DNA from 2 places in the Nonomuraea sp. B208 genome. Region 1 is predicted to be linked to the other one. Evidence: riboswitches for the same ligand, from Rfam matches in the RefSeq annotation. Region 1 holds a riboswitch; the other holds the start of a gene.
The links. Region 1 has a riboswitch for glycine ahead of gcvT (glycine cleavage system aminomethyltransferase GcvT). Riboswitches for the same ligand answer to the same signal wherever they lie in the genome.
Positions count from the first base shown of each region.

Region 2: another riboswitch for glycine. It lies ahead of gcvP (aminomethyl-transferring glycine dehydrogenase); the one in region 1 lies ahead of gcvT (glycine cleavage system aminomethyltransferase GcvT).

Region 1 is NZ_BAAJOU010000020.1:238,644-249,824, reverse strand. Features, by position in the region: gene AC27IY_RS16330 (L-serine ammonia-lyase) at 1-838, opposite strand, end outside; gene gcvH (glycine cleavage system protein GcvH) at 897-1,286, opposite strand; gene gcvT (glycine cleavage system aminomethyltransferase GcvT) at 1,283-2,368, opposite strand; glycine riboswitch at 2,403-2,497, opposite strand; glycine riboswitch at 2,498-2,595, opposite strand; gene AC27IY_RS16315 (gamma-glutamyl-gamma-aminobutyrate hydrolase family protein) at 2,650-3,342, opposite strand; gene AC27IY_RS16310 (3-oxoacyl-ACP reductase) at 3,353-4,117, opposite strand; gene AC27IY_RS16305 (aldehyde dehydrogenase family protein) at 4,122-5,462, opposite strand; gene AC27IY_RS16300 (glutamine synthetase family protein) at 5,465-6,823, opposite strand; gene AC27IY_RS16295 (FadR/GntR family transcriptional regulator) at 6,894-7,652, shown strand; gene AC27IY_RS16290 (hypothetical protein) at 7,705-8,463, shown strand; gene AC27IY_RS16285 (hypothetical protein) at 8,460-8,801, shown strand; gene AC27IY_RS16280 (SGNH/GDSL hydrolase family protein) at 8,768-9,559, opposite strand; gene AC27IY_RS16275 (PadR family transcriptional regulator) at 9,559-10,134, opposite strand; gene AC27IY_RS16270 (hypothetical protein) at 10,194-11,084, opposite strand.
Region 2 is NZ_BAAJOU010000019.1:195,878-207,058, reverse strand. Features, by position in the region: gene gcvP (aminomethyl-transferring glycine dehydrogenase) at 1-2,833, opposite strand, end outside; glycine riboswitch at 3,003-3,102, opposite strand; gene AC27IY_RS14830 (MerR family transcriptional regulator) at 3,152-3,772, opposite strand; gene AC27IY_RS14825 (bifunctional nuclease family protein) at 3,920-4,390, opposite strand; gene ftsR (transcriptional regulator FtsR) at 4,521-5,174, opposite strand; gene AC27IY_RS14815 (double zinc ribbon and FHA domain-containing protein) at 5,171-5,683, opposite strand; gene AC27IY_RS14810 (sugar phosphate nucleotidyltransferase) at 5,987-8,491, opposite strand; gene clsA (cardiolipin synthase ClsA) at 8,496-9,077, opposite strand; gene AC27IY_RS14800 (GNAT family N-acetyltransferase) at 9,145-9,966, opposite strand; gene AC27IY_RS14795 (phosphoribosylanthranilate isomerase) at 10,045-10,638, opposite strand; gene AC27IY_RS14790 (hypothetical protein) at 10,649-11,059, opposite strand.

The DNA of each region.
Region 1 (11,181 bases):
CGTTCTCCTCGTTGACCGCCAGCGCGAACAGCGTCACCCAGTCCATCGCCTGGAGCGGGTCCTTCTCCGGCGACTCGGCCTGGAGGCGGCGGTGGAGCTGGTTGGCGCGGCGCTTGACCTTGAGCCCGCCGGGCAGCACGCCCTCGCGGGAGATGCCTCTGCGCACGCACTCCTGCATGACCCGCCACAGGTTGAGCACGCCCGCGCGGATCTCCTCCTCGGTGCGGCCGAACGCCTTCTCGTTCTCCATCATCAGCGCGGAGATCGACAGGCCGGTGTTGGAGCAGTGCTTGAGCAGCTCCTCGCCCGTGGTGAACGGGTAGGGCAGCACGGTGTCGTCGGGCTTGATGCGGTCGGCGCCGGTGGCGTTCTCGTCCACGACGAAGCCGCCGCCGACCGAGAAGTAGACCTTCTCCCGCACGGTTCCGCCGTCCGCGTCGTAGGCGGTGAAGCGCATGCCGTTGGGGTGCTCGGGGAGGGAGATCTTGCGTTCGAAGACGAGGTCCTCGCCCACGACGAACGGGATCTCGCGGCGGCCGTAGAGATGGACGGTGCCGGAGGCGCGCATGGCGGCCAGGCGCTCGTCGACGGTGTCGACGTCCACCAGCTCCGGCTTCTCCCCGGACAGGCCCAGCAGGACGGCCTTGTCGCTGCCGTGGCCCTTGCCGGTCAGGCCGAGCGAGCCGTACAGGATGGCCTCGACGCGGGCCACCCGCTCCAGCAGGCCGTCCTCGTGCAGGCCCCGGGCGAACTTGTGCGCGGCCGCCATCGGGCCGCCCGTGTGCGAGCTGGAGGGCCCGATGCCGATCTTGAAGAGGTCGAAGACGCTGATCGCCATTGATGTGCGCCCTTCATGGGACGGAAGCCGGGGCCCGGGCGGGGCCCCGGCGGGGTAATCAGGACTCGCCGGAGGTGAGGGCGGTGTACTCCTCGGCAGAAAGCAGGTCCTCGGGCTCGCCCTCGATGCGTACCCGGAACATCCACCCTTCCCCGTAGGGGTCGCTGTTCACCAGGGCCGGGGTGTCGGCCACGTTCTGGTTGACCTCGACCACCTCGCCGCCCACGGGCGAGTAGATCTCGCTGACGGACTTGGTGGACTCCACCTCGCCGATCGAGTCGCCGGCCGCGACGCTCGCGCCGACCTCGGGGAGCTGCACGTAGACGACCTCACCCAGGGCCTCGACGGCGAAATCGGTGATGCCCACGGTGACGGTCAGGCCGTCGTCCAGCCCGGCCACCCACTCGTGTTCCTTGGTGTAGCTCAGCTCGTCAGGGATGTTGCTCACTTCTTCCTCCTGTAAAAGGGCAGCTCTACGAGGTCCACGGGTTCTTGGCTGCCCCGGATGTCCACTGCCAGGCCTTCACTCGCGCCGGTGTCGACGTAGGCCATCGCGATGGGCTTGCCCAGGGTGTGGGAAGGCGCGCCGCTGGTGACCTCGCCGACGACGGCGCCGTCCTGCGTCACCGGGTAGCCGTGCCGCGGCACCCGGCGGCCCCGCGCGACCAGGCCGACGAGGCGGCGTCCTGGCTGGTCGTCCTTGACCGCCTCCAGCGCCGCTCGTCCGACGAAATCGCCGGGCTTGTCGAATTTCACCACTCTGCCCAGTCCCGCATCGAACGGGGTCAGCTCCGCGCCGAGCTCGTTGCCGTACAGCGGCATGCCGGCCTCCAGCCGGAGCGTGTCGCGGGCGGACAGGCCCGCGGGCGCGAGCCCGTACGGCTCCCCGGCGGCGGTGAGCGCGTTCCAGAGCGGCACGGCGTCCTGGTTGGCGACGAAGAGCTCGAAGCCGTCCTCGCCGGTGTAGCCGGTGCGGGCGATCAGCGCCTCGCGGCCGCCGACCAGGCCGGGCAGGCCGGCGTAGTACTTGAGCCCGGCGAGGTCGGCGTCGGTCAGCGTGGCCAGGATCTCCTGCGCGCGGGGGCCCTGGACGGCGATGAGCGCGTAGCGGTCGGAGCGGTCCTCGACCGCCGCGTCGTACGCCTTGGCCCGCTCCTGGAGCTCCTGGGCGACCTTCTGGTAGTTCGAGGCGTTGGCGACGACCATGAACTCCTCGTCACCGAGCCGGTAGACGATGAGGTCGTCGAGCACCCCGCCCCGCTCGTCGACGATCATGGTGTACCTGGCCCGGCCGGTCGCGAGCGCGGACAGGTGGCCGACCAGCGCGTAGTCCAGCGCCTGGGCGGCCTGCGGGCCGGTCACGAAGATCTCGCCCATGTGGGAGAGGTCGAACAGCCCGGCCGCCTCGCGCACGGCCTGGTGCTCGGCGGACTCTCTGCCGTACCGGAGGGGCATGAGCCAGCCGGCGAAGTCGGTGAGGGTGGCGCCCAGGCTCTCGTGGACGTCGCGTAGCGGTGTCGGTCGGGACATGTGTCGCACCTCAGGACAGGAGTGGATGCCAGCATCCTCCCCCTCTGTCATCGATGCCTGAGAGCTTCGCCCGATTTTTGCCGGACTTTCACCTTCGGCGAGGCCAAGAGCCTGCTTTCCAGAGGCCACCTCGTCCGTGCGGTCCTTTGCCTTGAGAGGTTCGCGGGGAGGGCTTGCTCCTTCAGGGACCCTGACCGGCTGTCAGAGTGCTCTCCCGCACGGTTTCGACGGTGATGTCCGCCAGCCTAGTGGGGGTACGGGGCATTTGTCGCCTACAGGTCTCAGCAGGCCGCGACCAGCGCCTCGAACAGCGCGCCGTCCTCGGCCTCCTCCGGATGCCACTGCACGGCCATCGCGAACGCCGCCCCCTCCAGCTCCACCGCCTCGACCGTGCCGTCCTCGGCGGTCGCGGTCACGGTCAGGCCGGGGGCGAGCCGGTCCACGGCCTGGTGGTGGTAGTGCGAGACCGTCACCGGCTCCGTGCCGAGCGCCTTGGCCAGGCGGCTGCCGGGCACCGGCGTCACCGGCAGGTGGCCGAACACGCCCGGCCCCGGCGCGTGCCCCGTGTGCCCCGCCACGTCCGGCAGGTGCTGGTGGAGGGTGCCGCCGAGGGCCACGTTGAGCACCTGGAGGCCACGGCAGACCCCCAGGTACGGCAGCCCGGCGTCCAGCGCCCCCGCCAGCAGCGCGAACTCCGCCTCGTCGCGGAAGGCGCGGACGTAGCCGGTGCGCTCGTGCGGCCGGGCGCCGTACCTGGCCGGGTCGATGTCGCCGCCGCCGGCCAGGACGAGCCCGTCGAGACCGCGCAGCGCCCCGGCGGGCTCGCCGGCCGGCGGCAGCACGACGGGCTGGCCGCCGGCCCGCACGACCTGCTCGACGTACAGGTACGGCAGCAGCGCCACGGTCACGTCCGTCCAGACCGTGAACGTGGCGGGCTCCACGTAGGAGGTGATCCCGATCAACGGGCGACGCACGACGGACCCCCTAGAGCGGCGTCACGTAGGCGCCGCTGATGCCGCCGTCCACCAGGAACTGGCTGGCCGTGATGAAGGAGGAGTCGTCGCTGGCCAGGAAGGCGACGGCCGCCGCGATCTCCGACGCCTCGGCGAAGCGGCCGAGCGGCACGTGCACCAGCCGCCGCTGCGCCCGCTCCGGGTCCTTGGCGAACAGCTCCTGGAGCAGCGGCGTGTTCACCGGTCCGGGGCAGAGCGCGTTGACCCTGATGCCCTCGCGGGCGAACTGCACGCCGAGCTCCCGCGACATCGCCAGCACCCCGCCCTTGGAGGCGGTGTAGGAGATCTGCGAGGTCGCCGAGCCCATGACGGCCACGAACGACGCGGTGTTGATGATCGAGCCCTTGCCCTGCCGCCGCATGTACGGGATCGCGTGCTTGCAGCACAGGTAGACGCTGGTGAGGTTGACCTCCTGGACCCGGCGCCAGGCGTCGAGCCCGGTCTCCAGGATGGAGTCGTCGTCGGGCGGCGAGATGCCGGCGTTGTTGAAGGCGACGTCCACACTGCCGTAGGTCTCGTGCGCCGTGGCGAACACCCGCTCGACGTCGTCCTCGCGGGTCACGTCCGCCTCGACGAACAGGCCGCCGACCTCGTCCGCGGCCTTGGCGCCCGCCGCCGCGTCGATGTCCACGCAGACGACCCGCGCCCCCTCCTCGGCGAACCTGCGGGCCGTGGCGAGCCCGATGCCGCTGCCCGCGCCGGTGATGACGGCGACCCGATCCTGCAACCGCTGCACTTGCTCACTCCCAGGAGATGAAGACGTTCTTGGTCTCGGTGAACGCCGCGAGGGCGTCCGGGCCGAGCTCCCGGCCGAGGCCGGACTGCTTGAAACCGCCGAACGGGGTCCAGTAGCGGACCGACGAGTTCGAGTTGACCGACAGCGCGCCCGACTCGACAGCGCGCGCCACGCGCAGCGCCCGCCCGACGTCGCGCGTCCAGATCGAGCCGCTCAGCCCGTACGGCGTGTCGTTGGCGACGCGGATCGCGTCGGCCTCGTCCGTGAAGCGGGCCACCGACACGACGGGACCGAAGATCTCCTCGGTGAACGCGGGATCGGTCACCTCCGGGGTCAGCACGGTGGCGGGGAACCAGTAGCCCTTGCCCGCCGGGCACTCGCCCTGGAGCCAGGGGTCGGAGACGAACCCGCGGACCCGTTCCCGGTGCTCGGCGCTGATCAGCGGGCCCATCTCGGTGGCCTCGTCGAGCGGGTCGCCGACCCGGACGGCGCGTACGGCGGGGGCGAGCAGCGCCATGAACTCGTCGTACACCTCGGCCTGCACCAGCAGCCGGGAGCGGGCGCAGCAGTCCTGGCCGGCGTTGTCGAACACCGCGTACGGCGCCGCCGCGGCCGCCTTGGCGAGGTCGGCGTCGGCGAAGACGATGTTCGCCGACTTGCCGCCCAGCTCCAGCGTCACCCGCTTGACCTGGGCCGCCGCCTTGGCCGCGATCTCCTTGCCGACCTCGGTCGAGCCGGTGAACACGATCTTGGCGACGTGCGGGTGCTCCACCAGCCGGGCCCCCGCGACCTCCCCTGCCCCAGGCAGCACCTGGAGCACCCCCTCGGGGAGGCCCGCCGCCAGGGCCAGCTCGGCCAGCCGCAGCGCGGTCAGCGGGGTCTGCTCCGCGGGCTTGACGACGACGGTGTTGCCCGCGGCCAGCGCGGGGGCCACGCCCCACGACAGGATGAGCATGGGGAAGTTCCACGGCACGATCACGCCCACCACGCCCAGCGGCTCCTGGAAGGTGACGTCCACGCCGCCGGGCACCGGGATCTGCTTGCCGTGGTTGCGCTCGGGCGCGGCGGCGTAGAAGTGCAGCACGTCGCGGACCGCGCCGGCCTCCCAGCGGGCGTTGCCGATGGTGTGCCCGGCGTTGTCCACCTCCAGCCTGGCCAGCTCCTCGGCGTGCTCGCCCACCAGGTCGGCGAAGCGCCGCAGCAGCCGCGCCCGGTCGCCGGGTGCCACCGCGCGCCAGGACGGGTACGCCTTCCTGGCACGCTCCACGGCCCGGTCGACCTCGGCCGCGTCGGCGAACTCGACGTCGGTGATGACGTCCTCCGTCGCCGGATTGACGATCTTCATGCTCACATCCGTTCGAAACCGCGGAACAGCTCCCAGTCGGTCACCGCCGCGTCGTAGGCGGCCAGCTCCACCCGCGCGTTGTTCGCGTAGTGCCCGACCACGTCCTCGCCGAACGCCTCACGCGCCGGCTTCGACCCCTCGAACAGGGCCAGCGCGTCGCGCAGCGTCGCCGGCACGGTGTCGGCGCCGGAGTCGTAGGCGTTGCCCGCGTACGGGTCCTCCAGCGCCAGCTCGCCGTCGATGCCGTGCAGCCCGGCCGCGACCAGCGCGGCGACCGCGAGGTACGGGTTGACGTCGCCGCCCGGCACCCGGTTCTCGATGCGCAGCGAGAGCCCGTGGCCGACCAGGCGCAGCGCGCAGGTCCGGTTGTCCAGGCCCCACTTGACGGCCGTCGGCGCGAAGCTGCCGGGGACGAAGCGCTTGTAGGAGTTGACGTTGGGGGCGAGCAGGAGGGTCAGCTCGCGCAGGCAGGCGAGCTGGCCGGCGATGAAGCGGGCGCCGAGCCGCGACAGGCCGTGCGGCCCCTCGCCGGCCATCACCGGCTCGCCGCTCGTGGAGCGGAGCGAGATGTGGATGTGGCAGGAGTTGCCCTCGCGCTGGTTCGGCTTGGCCATGAAGGTGATCGCCCGGCCCTCCTGGGCGGCGATCTCCTTGGCGCCGTTCTTGTAGATCGCGTGGTTGTCGCAGGTCCTGAGCGCCTCGTCGTAGCGGAAGGCGATCTCGTGCTGGCCCAGGTTGCACTCGCCCTTGGCGGACTCGACGTACATGCCGGCGCCCTCCATGTCGCGCCTGATGCGGCGCAGCAGGGGCTCGACGCGGGCGGTGCCGAGGAGCGAGTAGTCCACGTTGTAGAGGTTGGCGGGGGTGAGGTCGCGGTAGGCGCGTTTCCAGGCGTCCTCGTAGGAGTGGTCGTAGACGACGAACTCCAGCTCGGTCCCGACGTAGGCGACCAGGTCCCGCTCGGCCAGGCGGGCGAGCTGGCGGCGCAGGATCTGGCGGGGCGAGGCGGTCACGTCGCCGCCGTCCTCCCAGGCCAGGTCCGCCATCAGCATCGCGGTCCCCTCCTGCCAGGGCACCCGGCGCAGGGTCGCGAGGTCCGGCTTCATGACGAAGTCGCCGTAGCCCCGGTCCCAGGACGACATGGCGTAGCCGGAGACCGTGTTCATGTCGACGTCCACGGCGAGCAGGTAGTTGCAGCCCTCGGAGCCGTGGTGCAGCACCTCGTCCAGGAAGTAACGCGCCGAGAGCCGCTTGCCCTGCAACCTGCCCTGCATGTCGGCGATGGCGAGGAGCACCGTGTCGATCCGGCCCGCGCTCACCTCGTCGCGCAGCTCGTCCACGCTCAGGAAGCCTTCGTGCACGTTCAGGTCGCTCCGATCTGGCCTGAGGCGCTTTCCCGTTGATTGGGCTAGTCTCAGACCATTGATGTGCATGGTGGATCGTCTGTCAAGACCCGAGGACATGTTGGACGAGTCGGCGCGACTGATGACGGTGCTGCGCCCGGTCCGGGCCGGCAACGCCTTCGAGGAGACCGTGGAACGGCTGCTCCAGGCCATCAAGCTGGGCGTGGTGCCGCCGGGCGGCAAGCTGCCCCCGGAGCGCGAGCTCGCCGTGCGGCTCGGCATCAGCCGGGTCACCCTGCGTGAGGCGATCCGCGCCCTGTCCGACGCCGGCTACCTCGACGTGCGCAGGGGCCGCTACGGCGGCGCGTTCGTCACCTACGAGCCGCCCGCCCCCGACGCCCGCGAGCTGCGCCAGGCCGTCGCCGAGATGGGCCACGACGACCTCGCCGACGCCCTGACCTTCCGCCTGGCCGTCGAGTGCGGCGCCGCCCAGGTGCTGGCCGGCATGGAGCTCGCCGGCGAGCGGCGCGCCCTGCTCCTGCGCCGGCTCGCCGAGCTCAACGAGGCGTCACTGGAGGACTACCGCCGCCTCGACACGGCCTTCCACCTGTCCATCGCCGAGCTGACCGGCTCTGCGCTGCTCGCCACGGCCTGCGCCGACGCCCGCTCCCGCGTCAGCGACCTGCTCAACGCCATCCCGATGCTCCAGGTCAACCTGGACCACGCCGCCGTCCAGCACCGGGCCATCGTGGACGCCATCCTCGCGGGCGACCCCGACGCGGCCCGCCGCGCCATGACCGAGCACCTGGAGGGCACGGCCGCGTTGCTGCGGGCGTTCCTGGCATGACGGAAGACGCGTCACGGTAGGGGCGATCGCCTCGTACCATCGTTTTAAGGTTATGGGGGATTGGTTTCAGCACACCATCGTCGCCACGGGACGGCTCTCGCTGTTCTGTTTCTTCGTCATGCTCATCGTGGCGTTCATCGCGACCCGCATCAACGTCCGGCTGATCAGGGCCAAGGTCGGCTGGTTCCGTGACGTCAACGTGGGCGAGATGCACATCCACCACGTCGTCTTCGGCGTCGTGCTGATGCTCGTCGGCGGCGTCACGCAGATCGTCCTCGCGCCCACCTCGCAGGTCGGGCACGCGGTGGCGGCGGGCGTCTTCGGGGTCGGCTCGGCGCTGGTCCTGGACGAGTTCGCGCTGATCCTGCACCTGCACGACGTGTACTGGGAGGAGGAGGGGCGGACCTCGGTGGACGCGGTCTTCATCGCGGTCGCCGTCACCGGCCTGCTGCTCATCGGGCTCCGGCCGCTCACCTGGGACTACGGGACGCCTCTCGTCAACCCGGCCGTGCTCATCGTGGGCAACCTGGTGCTGGCCGTGATCACCCTGCTCAAGGGGAAGATCTGGACCGGCATGGCCGGGCTGTTCGTGCCGCCCATGCTGCTGGTGGGCGCGATCCGGCTGGCCCGGCCGGGGTCGCCGTGGGCGCGCTGGGTCTTCGCCCGGCGCTCGCCGCGCAAGATGGCGCGGGCCCTGCGCAGGGAGGAGAAGTGGCGGCGGCCGGCGATCCGGGCCAAGATCGCCTTCCAGGAGTTCCTGTCCGGGCGGCACGACCTGCCGTCCACGCGACGCGCACGCCGGCGCACGTGAACGCGGACGAGATCGGGCTCGCGGTGCGGGCGCTGCACGAGCGCGGCCACGCGGGCGACCTCGTCGAGGTCGCCGCCGCACGCCCCCTCTGCTCCTTCCGCGAGCTCGAAAGCCTCGGCAGGCGGCACCTCGAATCCTTCTCCGTGCACGAGCTGGCCGACCGGCTGGAGTTCGCCGAGCTCATCGCCGACGAGGAGTTCGAGGCGTACGGGCTGGACGAGGAGGGCGTGCGGGCGGTCCGGCGCTTCGCCAGGGAGTGGCTGGAGGACATCAAGCTGCGCCGGGCCGACGACGGCGACGTGGACTACGACGCCGAGGACGTCCCCGGCGTCGACTGATCCACCGGGGTGAGCAGGGGCCGCTTGGCGGTGCGGCCGTCGCCCGAGGAACGGCCGCGCAGGCGGCGGCCGAGCCACGGCCCCGCGAACGCGCCCAGCCAGCGGGCCTGCTCCGCCGCCGTCCGCCAGGCCGGCGCCGCCGGCAGGAGCGGGAACGGGTCCATCCACGTGCCGTCGCTGCCCGGCAGCTCCAGGGCGTGGGCCACGGAGGCGGCGATGCGGGCGTGCCCCTCCGGGCTGGCGTGCAGCCGGTCGGGGCTCCACATCCGGGCGTCCTCGACGAACCGCATCCCGAAGGTGTCCACCAGCGTCACCCCGTGCCGGGCGGCGGCGTCCCTGATCCGCGCGTTCAGCGCGAGGACGCGCGGCAGCAGCGGACGGGCCAGCGGCATGATCGCGCCGATGTCGGGGAAGGTCACGCTGACCACCCGGGCCCCGGCGGCGGTCAGGGCCGCGAACATCTCCTCCAGCGCCTGCGCCACCCGCGCGGGGTCGAAGCCCGGCCGGATGATGTCGTTCATGCCGGCCATGACCGTGGCCAGGTCGGGCCGCAGCGCGAGGGCGGCCGGCAACTGCTCGTCGCGGATCTGGCCGGCCAGCCTGCCCCGGACGGCGAGGTTGGCGTAGCGCAGCTCCGGGTTCGCGCCGGCCAGGACCTCGGCCAGGCGGTCGGCCCAGCCGCGGTGGCCGCGCAGGTCGTCGCCGTCGCCGAGCCCCTCGGTCTGGCTGTCGCCGAGGGCGACGTAACGGGCGTACATCAGGGCTGCTCCTTCCTGACGCGGGCGGCGCGCTCCTCCAGCGCGCGGGCGGTGTCGAGACACCAGTCGCGGATCTCCCGCTCCAGCCTGCAGCCCGCCAGGCACGACAGGTAGGGCCCGACGCGCTCACCCTCGCGCAGGAACGTCTCCTCGTCCAGGTCGCCGCGGAAATGCAGCAGCGTGCGCTCGAACAGGGCCAGCTTGGCGGCGGCCGCCGCGGCCCGCTCGCGGAGCTGGGCGATGACGGGGGCGGGGTCGAGGGCGTCCACGGCGTGCACCCGCACCACCAGGTCGTCGCGGAGCAGCAGCGGCTTGGGCGGGGCGGCGGCGAAGGCGGCCAGCTCGTCGAGGCCTGCGCCGGTGACGCTGAACACCCGCTTGTTGGGGCGGCCCCGCTGGACGACCTCGCGGCCCGCCACCAGGCCGTCGGCCTCCAGCTTGGCCAGCTCGGCGTAGAGCTGCTGGGGGGAGGCGTACCAGAAGTCGGCGACGCCGACGTCGAAGATCTTGGTGAGCTGGTAGCCGCTGTGCTCGCCGCTGAGGAGGGCGGCGAGGACGGCATGGCGGAGGGCCATCGTCACTCATGCCCATGAGTAGTCATGGGCATGACTATAGGCAGGGCGGGCGCGTGACGCTAGGGCAGGGCGGGGACGGCGGGCGGGTCGTTGGTCCAGCCGACCTTCACCAGGGTCTCGGTGTGCTCCTTGCCCGGGACCTGCTTGCCGTCGTTCAGTGCCTTCTGCTCCCGCGACAGCAGCAGCATCGTGCCGGTGTCCACGATCAGCCTGGTCCTGGCCGAGGACTTGGTCTTCTTGTCCGCCCTGTCGATCAGGACCACGGCGCCGGATCTGCCCAGCGTGTCCTTCGCGAGGCCGTCCGCGCGGACGCCCGGCATCGTCAGCAGCGCCTGGTAGGCGGCGGCGCGGACCTCCTTCGTGACGGGAAGGGAGTGCAGGAGGTACGGCAGGGTCCCCGCGACCCAGCCGTCGAGGGCGTAGTCCGGCACGCGGCTGGCCTGGCCCGCCCTTCTGAGCCAGTCCTTCAGAACTGCCGGGTCCGCGGGCAGGCGCTGGACCTCGTCGTACGTCAGGTGCTGCCCCCCGAGGAAGAAGTAGTTCTGATCCCGTACGGGGCCCGTGCTGCCCTTGGCGGGCGCGGCGGACAGCTTCACGGTCTTGCCGTCGATCGACTCGCTCCACTTGGACGGGGAGCCGTCACGCTGCCACGCCTTACGGTCCGCCGCGCTCTTCGGCAGCGCCCCGAGCTCCCGGTACCCGTACCACGTTCTGCCGTCGGGCGCCTGCCAGGTCTCCGAGACCCGCCGCTGGACCAGCGCGTAGGAATCCGACTTGGAGCCGAACCGCCAAGGGTGCGTGAGCGTCATCAGCGACCTGGAGTGCCAGTAGGCGCCCTCGGGCGGAGCCGCCGCGGCCGCCCCCGGCGCGCCCAGGAGGGCGGTGGCGCCCATGGCCAGGCCGACGCCCAGGGAGACCAGCGGCCGGATCGGCGCGGTCGCGAGCTTCATAGGGATCCTCCGTGAATTCGACGTGATGATCTCCAATACGCCTGGGACCGCCAGAACGTTGCCCGCGAGACTTTCTTCGCCGGCGGGCAACGCCGGG
Region 2 (11,181 bases), on a different contig from region 1:
CGCCGTAGGCCTGGTCGATGCGGCGCACCGGCACCCAGTACTTGTTCTCGCGCAGCGACGCCACCGGGTAGGCGGCCTCGCTGCGGCTGTAGGGGTGCGGCCACTCGTCGGCGGTGACCGACTCGGCCGTGTGCGGGGCGTTGCGCAGCGGGTTGTCGGCCGGGTCGTACGCCCCCGACGCCACCTTGGCGATCTCCTCGCGGATGGCGATCATGGCGTCGGCGAACCGGTCGAGCTCGCCGAGGTCCTCGCTCTCGGTGGGCTCGATCATGAGCGTCCCGGCCACCGGGAACGACATGGTCGGCGCGTGGAAGCCGTAGTCGATGAGGCGCTTGGCCACGTCGTCCACGGTGACGCCGGTCTCCTTGGTGATCTGCCGCAGGTCGACGATGCACTCGTGCGCGACCAGCCCGCCGCGCCCGGTGTACAGCACCGGGTAGTGCGGCGCCAGCCGCCTGGCCAGGTAGTTGGCCGACAGGATGGCCTGCTCGGTGGCGGCGGTGAGGCCGTCGGCGCCCATCATCCTGATGTAGGCCCACGAGATCGGCAGGATGCCCGCCGAGCCGTGCGGGGCGGCCGAGACCGGCCCGACCAGGGAGCCGTCCTTCAGCGGGTGGCCGGGCAGGTAGGTGGCCAGGTGGCCGCGGACCGCGACGGGGCCGACGCCGGGGCCGCCGCCGCCGTGCGGGATGCAGAAGGTCTTGTGCAGGTTGAGGTGGGACACGTCGGCCCCGAACTCGCCCGGCTTGGCCAGCCCGACCAGGGCGTTGAGGTTGGCGCCGTCCACGTAGACCTGGCCGCCGGCCTCGTGCACCTTGGCGCAGACCTCGGTGATGCTCTCCTCGTACACGCCGTGGGTGGACGGGTAGGTGACCATGATCGCGGCGAGCGCGTCGCGGTGCTTGGCGATCTTGGCGTCGAGGTCGGCGAGGTCCACGTTGCCGTCGGCGTCGCAGGCGACGACCACGACCCGCATGCCGGCCATGACGGCGCTGGCGGCGTTGGTGCCGTGCGCCGAGGACGGGATGAGGCAGACGTCGCGGCCTTCCTGGCCCTTGTCCCGGTGGTAGGCGCGGATGGCCAGCAGCCCGGCGAACTCGCCCTGCGAGCCGGCGTTGGGCTGCAGGGAGACCGCGTCGTAGCCGGTGACCTCGGCGAGCCAGCGCTCCAGCGTGCCGATCAGCTCCAGGTAGCCCTCGGCCTGCTCGACCGGCGCGTACGGGTGCACGCCCGCGAACTCCGGCCAGGTGATGGGCTCCATCTCGGTGCTGGCGTTGAGCTTCATCGTGCAGGAGCCGAGCGGGATCATCGACCGGTCGAGCGCGATGTCCTTGTCCTGGAGCCGGCGCAGGTAGCGCAGCATCGCGGTCTCGGAGCGGTGGCTGTGGAAGACCGGGTGGGTGAGGTAGCCGGACTCGCGCAGCAGCTCGGCGGGCAGCGCGTCGGCGGTGGCCTCGACGTCGGCGTCCCGCTCGGGCACGCCGAACGCGGCCTGCACGGCGCGCAGCTCGGCCGTGCCGGTCTTCTCGTCGCAGGCGACCGAGACGTGGTCGTCGTCGGCCCGCCACAGGTTGACGCCGCGCTCGGCGGCCGCGGCGACCACTTCGGAGGCCCGGCCGGGCACCCGGACGAGCACGGTGTCGAAGAACGCCTCGTGCACGACCTCCAGCCCGCCCGCGCGCAGGCTCTCGGCGAGCGCGGCGGCGTGCCGGTGGGCGCGCAGCGCGATGCGGCGCAGGCCCTCGGGGCCGTGGTAGACGGCGTACATGCCGGCGATGACGGCCAGCAGCACCTGCGCGGTGCAGATGTTGCTGGTGGCCTTCTCGCGGCGGATGTGCTGCTCGCGGGTCTGCAGGGCGAGCCGGTAGGCGGGGTCGCCGTCGGCGTCCACGGACACGCCGACCAGGCGGCCGGGGAGCTGGCGCTGCAGGCCCTCGCGGACGGACATGTAGGCGGCGTGCGGCCCGCCGAAGCCGAACGGCACGCCGAAACGCTGGGAGGAGCCGATCGCGATGTCGGCGCCGAGCTCGCCAGGCGCGGCCACGAGGGTGAGCGCGAGCAGGTCGGCGGCGGCCACGACGAGCGCCCCGGCCTCGTGCGCGGCGGCGGCCACGGCGCGGAAGTCGCGCAGCCGCCCGGAGGCGCCCGGGTACTGGACGAGCACGCCGAAGCACTCGGGCAGCTCACCGCCGTCGAGCGGGTGCTCGACGAGCTCGATGCCGAGCGGCTCGGCCCGGGTGGCGAGCACCCGCTTGGTCTGCGGCAGGGCGTCGGCGTCGACCACGAACACGTGGCTCTTGGAGCGGCCGGCGCGCCGGGCGAGGGTCATGGCCTCGGCGGCCGCGGTGGCCTCGTCGAGCAGGGACGCGCCGGCGACGGGCAGGCCGGTCAGGTCGGAGACGACCGTCTGGAAGTTGAGCAGCGCCTCCAGCCGCCCCTGCGAGATCTCCGGCTGGTACGGCGTGTACGCGGTGTACCAGCCCGGGTTCTCCAGCAGGTTGCGGCGGATGACCGCGGGCGTGATCGTGTCGTGGTAACCGAGGCCGATCATGGAGGTGAGCACCCGGTTGCGGCCGGCCAGGGCGCGCAGCTCGGCGATCGCCTCGCTCTCGCTGACGGCGGCGGGCAGCGTGAGCCGGTCCTTGGCCCGGATGGCCTCGGGAACCGCCACGGCCACCAGGTCGGCGACGGACTCGAAGCCGACGGCCTCCAGCATGCGCTGCTGGTCGGCCTCGGACGGGCCGATGTGGCGGCCGGAGAACGGCGGCTCGGACAGGGACGTCGGCGCGGACGGCGGCGGGGACGCCGGCAGGGACTCTGACAGGGCGGTCATGGACGGTGCCTCCCGAGGCTTATGGAGACCGGCGCCGGGGCGCGGGCGGATGCCGGATCTCCCCCTCTGTCAGCGCGGGCGTCACCGCGACCTGAGAGCTTCGCCTCACGAGGAGGCTTGCACCGTCGGTGAGGCGCGCCTGGCGGGCGTGCCTGCTTTCCAGAGTTGCCTCACCCGAGCGGTACTGGTTGCCTGAGAGATTCCGGGGAGGGTTGCTCCTTCGGCGCCCCGGGACCAAGCGGTGCCGGGGACTCTCCCGCACGGGGTCGTCAGCCTTACCCGTCCTAGGGTACTACTCCGGACGTTACGGGCGAATTACTACCCTAGCCGTCGGGCACGGCGACGCTGGGCGAGCTCGTCAGCGGGGTGGTCGGCCGGGACGTTGTCCTCGACCGCCGCGCGTTCCCCCGGCAGCTCCGCGAGGCTTCCCTCGACCTCACGCCAGACCCGGCCGAGCGCGATGCCGAACACGCCCTGGCCGCCCTGGAGGAGGTCTATCACCTCGTCGGCCGAGGTGCACTCGTAGACGCTGACGCCGTCGCTCATGAGCGTGATCTGCGCGAGGTCGGCGACCCCGCGGTTGCGCAGGTGCTGCACGGCCGTGCGGATCTGCTGCAGCGACACCCCGGTGTCGAGGAGCCGCTTGACGACCTTGAGCACCAGGATGTCGCGGAAGCTGTAGAGCCGCTGGGAGCCCGAGCCGTGCGCGGCGCGGATGGTCGGCTCCACCAGGCCCGTACGCGCCCAGTAGTCGAGCTGCCTGTAGGTGATGCCGGCCGCCGCGCAGGCGGTGGGCCCGCGGTAACCGATGTCGTCCGGCAGTGCCGCCGGACGCTCGTCGAAGAGCAGCCCCTGCTCCCCGGCACGCTGCCGCGCGTCCTCGCGCCGCACCGGATCTTCCTGGCCGGCCGTCTTTCCCTCGCCGCTGCTGACCGCCACGCGGACCTCCGGCTTTCTCTCATCCCGCGGCCCGATCTGGGGGTTCATATAGGGCGACCGCGGGTTTCACTTGCACCGTAGGACCGTCACCATGCTCAGTCAACGATCCGGCTCGGCGCGTCGTGAAGCGTAAATGCACCGAAATACCTACCCCGCCCTGCCGAAGTCCTCGGGAGTGATCGTGTCAAGGAACTCCCTGAACTTCTCCACCTCGTCCTCCTGGTCGTCCGGGATGACCACGCCGGCCTCCTGGACCACCTCCTCACTGGCGAAGATGCGCGCTCCGGTGCGCAGGGCGAGCGCGATGGAGTCGGACGGGCGCGCGCTCACCTCGACGCCGTTGGAGAACACCAGGTCGGCGAAGAAGATGCCGTCGCGCAGCGCGACGATGTTGACCGCGCGCAGGCCGACGCCCAGCGCGCTCAGCACGTCGCGGAACAGGTCGTGGGTGAGCGGCCGCGGCGGAGGCTCCTCCGCCTGGGCGAGGGCGATGGCCGTCGCCTCGGTCATGCCGATCCAGATAGGAAGGAACCGCTCCCCGTGTGCCTCCTTGAGCAAGACGATCGGTTGATTTGTGGGCATTTCGACTCTTACGCCCACGACCTCCATCTGCAACACGGGCTGCTCCGTATTCCTGACCGGTGACCCGGCACAGCTCTTGGTTCGTCGCTTCTGCTGACTGGCTACTTCATTTCAACGTAACACCCGGAAGGCCCCGATTGCTCCCCGGCCACCATCCGGGGTCCCCTCACCGCCCCAGGACCGAACGTACCCCTGTGCGGACCAACGACGCGTGCAGGTCGAGCAGGAGGTTGGACAGCTCCCGCGCGGTCTCCTCGGCCTCGCCGATGGCGCCCGGGGCGCGGCGTTTCAGCACCGGCGCGACGCTCTGCTCGACCAGGCCGCACTCGCGCTCGGCGGCGGCCTTGACCGCGCGCAGGTGCCGGGCGCCGAGACCGAAGCGGGCCAGCGCGCCGACGGTGCGGGCGATCTTGAGCGCCTCCTCGTCGTAGCGGCGGGCGACCGGGGTCAGCAGGCCGTAGTCCTCGCACTCGGCGAGGGTCTCCTCGTCGATGCCGGCGGCCTCCAGCAGCTCGGCGCGGCCGAGCCTGACCTCCTGCTTGTCGGGCAGCGCCCGGGGGCGGCCGAAGCTCTCGGCCATGCGGTCCTTGATGACCCGCAGCGGCAGGTAGTGGTCGCGCTGCTCGGTGAGGATGAAGCGGAGCTGCTCGACGTGCAGGTGCGTGAACTTGCGAAAGCCGGAGGGGCTGCGCTCGGGCTCGATGAGCCCTTCGCCCTCCAAGAACCTGATCTTGGAGATCGTCACATCGGGGAACTCGCCCTGCAGCAGGGCGAGCACCTCCCCGATGCTCATGTGCGAGCGGGCCGCCTGGGAAGTCATGCGCTGTGGTTGCCCCGCATGAGGAAGACCAGCCGGAATTTGCCGATCTGCACCTCGTCGCCGGAGTGCAGTGGAACCTCCTCGATCCGCTCGCGGTTGACGTAGGTGCCGTTGAGGCTGCCCACGTCGCGGACGGAGAACTGGCCGCCGCGGTGGCGGTAGAACTCCACGTGGCGGCGCGAGACGGTGATGTCGTCGAGGAAGATGTCGCTCTCCGGGTGGCGCCCGGTCGTGGTGAGCTCCTTGTCCAGCCGGAAGCGGCTGCCCTGGTTGGGGCCCCTGGTCACCGTGAGCAACGCCGTGCCGGGCGGGAGCTGCTCCACCAGCGCCCGCTCCTGCAGGAGCATGTCGCCTGTCTCAGCCTCGTACGCCTCGATTCCCGCCACGGAGATCGTCGAAGTGGTGTCCCCTGCGACCTCGTGTCTGGTCAGCGGTGACCCGCAGCGGGAACAGAAACGGGCATCCTCGGGGTTGGCGTGCCCGCACTGCGTGCAGTAGACGCTCGGCATCGATCGGCTCGGCCTCCTACCGCGAAGACGCGGCGACGGTGCTCAGGACGCGCCTCGCTTCGCTTTCTTCAAGTTTGCGAATGCCGCAACATACGCTGATCAGCGGCAAAGGTCAACTCGGGGCGCTGGACGGTGGTTTGGACGCAGACAAAGTTACCGCCGCTTCCGCCCCGTGGTCCATGCCGCCGCGCGTTTCTACATTACGATCTTGCGGCGGCCGGCGCGCACCCGGCAACCGTGGTTTCCGCCACTTTCGTACCGTTCACGCACCGCTCACTCTCCGTGACATTCATGGCCGCCGGGTCAGCCGGCGGCCTGTTCCACCACCCGCGCCCACCGCTCCAGGAGCGCCTGGGCGCCGTCCATGTCGGCCGCCTCGGCCCACAGGTCGGTGACGGGCTCGGTGGCGGCGGGCAGCACCAGCACCCAGCTCCCGTCGTCGCGGGCCACCCGCACCCCGTCGGTGGTGTCCACGCGGTAGCCCGCGGGCTCGGCCTCGGCGGCCTCGATGACCGAGCGCATGACCGCGCCCTTGGCCGCCCACGGCGTCGGCACCGTCCTGCGCAGCAGCCTGACCTCGGGAATCCTCGCGTCGATCTGGCTGAGCGAGAGCCGGGTGCGGGCGACCAGCCCGAGCAGGCGCATGAACGCGGCCAGCCCGTCGATGGCCGGGCTGAACTCCGGCACCACGAACCCGCCCCGCCCGTCCGCCGCGAAGATCATGTCGGGGCCCGCGACGGCCGCGGTGAGGGCGTCCAGCGAGGTGGAGGTCCACTGCACCTGCACGCCGTGGAAGCGGCACACCTGCTCGGCGACCCGGGTGGTGGTGACCGGCAGCGCCACCCGGCCGCCCCTGCGCTCGGCGGCGACCAGGTCGAGCACGACGAGCAGGGCGCGTTCCTCGTCGATGAGCTGGCCCATCTCGTCCACCAGGGCGATGCGCTCGCCGACCGGGTCGAAGCGCACGCCGAAGGCCGCCCGCGAGGAGCTGACCAGCTCCGACAGCCGTTGCAGGTCGCGGCGGCGCTCGGCCAGCGTCTCGGTGGGCGAGACGTCGTCGAGGCGGGCGTTGACGGTGAGCACGTCCACGCCGACCCGGCCGAGCAGGGTGGGCAGCACCAGCGAGGAGGTGCCGCCCGCGCAGTCCACGACGACCTTCATGTCGCGTACGTCGCCGACGCCGACGTGGCGCAGCAGCTCGTGGGTGTAGTCCTCGATCGCCCGGGAAGGATGCGTCAGCTCGGCGATCTCGCCGGGGAAGGCGCGGCGGAACTCCTGGCGGGAGAAGACCCGCTCCAGCTTGCGCTGCGCGCCGGGGGCCAGGTCGGCGCCGCGGGCGTCCATGAGGACGATGTCCACGCTCTGCGGGTCGCCGGGCGTGGTGCGCAGCGCGATGCCGCCGGCGGCGCCCTCCCTGCCGGTGTGGAAGCGGGCGACCGGCAGCGGGGCCGCCTCCAGGTCGAGGACGTTGATCGCCCCTGCGGTGAGGGCGCCGTTGACCGCCCGCTTGAGCGCGCGGGCGGCGAGCGAGCAGTCGCGGGCGGTGACGACGTACTCGCCCTTCTTCAGGGTGGTGGCGTAGGCGCTGGCCAGGCGGACGCACAGCTCGGCGGTGATCTCGACGTTGACCAGGCCGCTCACGCCCCGGGGGCCGAACAGGCTGCGCTGGCCGCGCGACTCCCAGATGACGCTGGTGTTGACGACCGCGCCGGCCTCGATGGTCTTGAACGGGTAGACCCTGACGCCGCTGGAGACGTACGCCTCGGACTCGATGACGCACTCGTCGCCGATGACCGCGTTCTCCTCGATGCGGGCGCCGGTCATGACGTCGGTGCTCTTGCCGACCACGCAGCCGCGTAAGTGGGCGCCGGGGCCCAGGTAGACGTTGTCGTGGACGATCGCGCGGTGCAGGAAGGCGCCCTCGCGGACCACGACGTTGCTGCCGAGCACGGTGTACTCGCGCAGCTCGGCGCCCGCCTCGACCTTGGCGTAGTCGCCGATGAGCAGCGGGCCCTTGAGCACCGCGTCGGGGTCGACCGAGGCCGACTCGGCGACCCAGACGCCGGGCGAGAGCTCGAAGCCGCCGAGGTCCAGCTCGACCCGGCCGGACAGGGCGTCGGCGTGGGCCTTGAGATAGCTGTCGTGGGTGCCGACGTCCTCCCAGTAGCCGTCGGCGACGTAGCCGTAGATGGCGGCGCCCTGCTCCAGCAGGGCGGGGAAGACGTCGCTCGACCAGTCGACGGGCTCGCCGGTGGCGACGGCGTCGAGGATCTCGGGCTCCATGACGTAGATGCCGGTGTTGACGGTGTCGGAGAAGACCTGGCCCCAGGTGGGCTTCTCCAGGAAGCGCTGCACGCGCCCGCCCTCGTCGACGATGATGATCCCGAATTCGAGGGGGTTGGGGACGCGCTTGAGCCCGATGGTGACAAGTGCCGAATTTTCCCGATGAAAACGGATCATTTCGGATAAATCGATATCCGTGAGGGCGTCTCCGCTGATCACCAGGAACCGGTCGTCGCGCAGGCGGTCGGCGGCGTTCTTGACGCTGCCGGCGGTGCCGAGAGGGACGTCCTCGGTGGCGTACTCCAGGTGCATGCCCAGCTCGTCGCCGTCGCCGAAGTAGTTGCGCACCAGCGCCGCCAGGAACTGCACGGTCACCACGGTCTCGGTGATGCCGTGCCGCTTGAGCAGCCGCAGGACGTGCTCCATGATCGGACGGTTGACCACCGGCAGGAGGGGTTTGGGCTGGTTGGCGGTCATCGGCCGCAGCCGCGTGCCCTCCCCGCCCGCCATGACGACCGCCTTCACCCGCTCACTCCTTCTTGGCCGAGGTCACGAGCCGGCGCACCTGCACCACGTACAGCAGTCCGGCCCACCAGTACAGGCCCGTTCCCCAGAGGGCGAAGGCCCAGCCGACGATCCGGGCTATATCGGCATACCACCCGGAGTGGGAGGCAAGGAAGAGGAGGGGGAAGGCGTACATGAGGTTGAACATCGCGGCCTTGCCCAGGAAATGCACCTGAAGTGCCCGGTAGCCGTGCCTGCGGAGGACGGGGAAGGAACACGCGACGAAGACTTCGCGCGCCAGGATGACCAGCACCAGCCACCACGGGATCACCTCGCGCAGCAGCAGCGCCAGGATCGTGGCGAAGACGTAGAGCTTGTCGGCGGCCGGGTCGATGAGCCGGCCGAGCTTGCTGGTCTGGTTGAACGCCCGGGCGATCTTTCCGTCGAGCCAGTCGGTGAAGCCCGCGACGGCGAGGATCCCGATGGCCCACCCGTCCGCCTGCGGCACGAGGACCAGCCACAGGAACACGGGCACGCCGAGGAGGCGCAGGAAGCTCAGCAGGTTGGGAACCGTCCAGATCCGGTCCTCGGCGGAAGTTTCGCTCACGCAGCAGACCCTACTGATTGCGCCGAACTCCTGCGCGGCCGGTCTGGTCCGGCCCCGTGGTCCGCCGTCAGGCGCGCAGGAAGGAGTGCGTACGGCCGACCTCGGCGAAGCCGAGCCGGGCGTAGAAGTCCTTCGGCCAGTCGGCGGCGTCGGCGACCAGGAAGATCAGCTCGGCGCCGGCCGCCTCGGCGAGCAGCGCGCTCAGCAGCGCGCGGGCGTGACCTCTGCCGCGGTGCTCCTCGGCCGTCCAGACGTCCTCGATCTGGGCGACGCCGCCGTGCAGGTAGAGGTCGGCGCGGGCGGCGAGCTCGCCTCCGGGGGCGCGCACGCCGCGGAAGAGCACCCGGTCGGCGCCCGCCACGCGGTTCTCCACGCGCCTGGCCAGCGCCTCGACCACCTCCTCGCCCGCCTCGGGCAGGCTGCGGCGCCAGTCGCGGCGCAGCACCTCCATCAGCTCGGCCGTCTCCAGGGGCTCGGCCGGGGGCGGGTCCTCGGGGACGGCGCCGCGGAAGGCCATGACGAGGTGGACCTCGTGTGCGTAGCCGGCGCGGGCGAAGGCGGGCGCGAACGTCTCGCCGAGGCGGTCGTCGGCGACCGTCACCAGCCGGTGGGCGTGGCCGGTCAGAACCTCGTCGGCGGCCCGCAGCACCTCGTCCGGCTCGGCGGGCTCCCACACGAGGAGGCGGTTGTCGTCGTAGGAGCCGGGGTAACGCTCGTCGAGCACGGCCACCCCGCCGGGCACGGGCACCTCGCGCGGCGCCCGGCGGCGGGCGAAGCCGCGCAGGAACACGAGCGCGCGGGCCAGGTCGGCCGCGTCGCTCTCGCGCCGTAAGGCGGCCAGGTGGGCGACGTCGTCCATCACACCCGCCACGCCAGGAACGCGGGCCATGCCCGCCATGTCAGGAAGGCGGGCCATGCCCGCCCTGCCGGGACCGCGGGCCGTGCCCGCCACGTCGGGCGTGACCGGTCAGCCGGCACTGCGCACGGCCTTGAGGAACGCCTCGATGAGGGCCGGGTCCTTCACCCCGGGCGCGGTCTCGACGCCGCTCGACACGTCGACCCCCCACGGGTCGGCGGCGGCGATCGCCTCGGCCACGTTGTCCGGGGACAGGCCACCGGCCAGCAGCCAGCGCCCCGACGGCCGGCCTCGCACGGCCGCCCAGTCCCACGGCTGCCCGGAGCCGGCGTGCGGGGCGTCGACCAGGAGAAGGTCCTCGTCGTAGGCGCCGCAGCGCAGGTCGGCCTCCGAGTCGACGGCGCGGACCAGGGTGGGGCCGAGGTCGCGCAGCGCGAGGAAGTCGGCGTGCGGGTGACGACCGTGGAGCTGGATCGCCCGCACGCCGGAGGTCAGCGCCGCCGCCCGGACCGTCTCCGGGTCCTCGCCGCGGAAGACGCCGACGGTCAGGACGTGCCCGGGCACCGCCGAGGCCAGCTCGGCGGCGCGCTCGGGCGAGACCCGGCGCGGGCTGCGGGTCATGACGAACCCGATGGCGTCGGCCCCCGCCTCGACGGCGGCGGCCACGTGGGCGGGCTCGCTCAGGCCGCAGATCTTGACGTACACACCCACGACATTAGCGGCGCCGGGCGGCTGCCGGCGACCACGACCAGAACAGCAGCGCGAGGATCAGCCCGAACAGCATCACCCCGTTGGGCAGGTGCGCCCCCAGGACCGCCCAGGTGAAGTGCTGGGCCATGCCGAGGACGAACAGCGCGAGGCTGGCCAGGGCGGGCCAGCCCGCGCCGCGGCCCGGCCGCCAGACCAGCACGGCCAGCACGATCTGCACCAGGGCGATGAGGTGGACCACCATCCCGGCCATCACGTGCGTCTCGGCCAGGGACTCGGTCTCGACCGCCTGCCCGGCGAACGAGGCCGCGACCAGCAGCGCGGCGGCCTGGGCGATGATCGCCACGCGGAGCGCGTACAGCAGGCCGGCGGAGACCTGGCCGGTGACCGGCCGGTTCATGACCGTGGTGCTCTCCATGTCGGAGGTCCTTTCGAAGCAAGGTTCGGTGCGGGACCTCATGGTGGCGACGCGCGGCTCGGGGCGTCGTCAGCCTGCGGGATGAGAGCCGGTCCGCCCCGCGGCGGAGCGGGCGGGAGCGC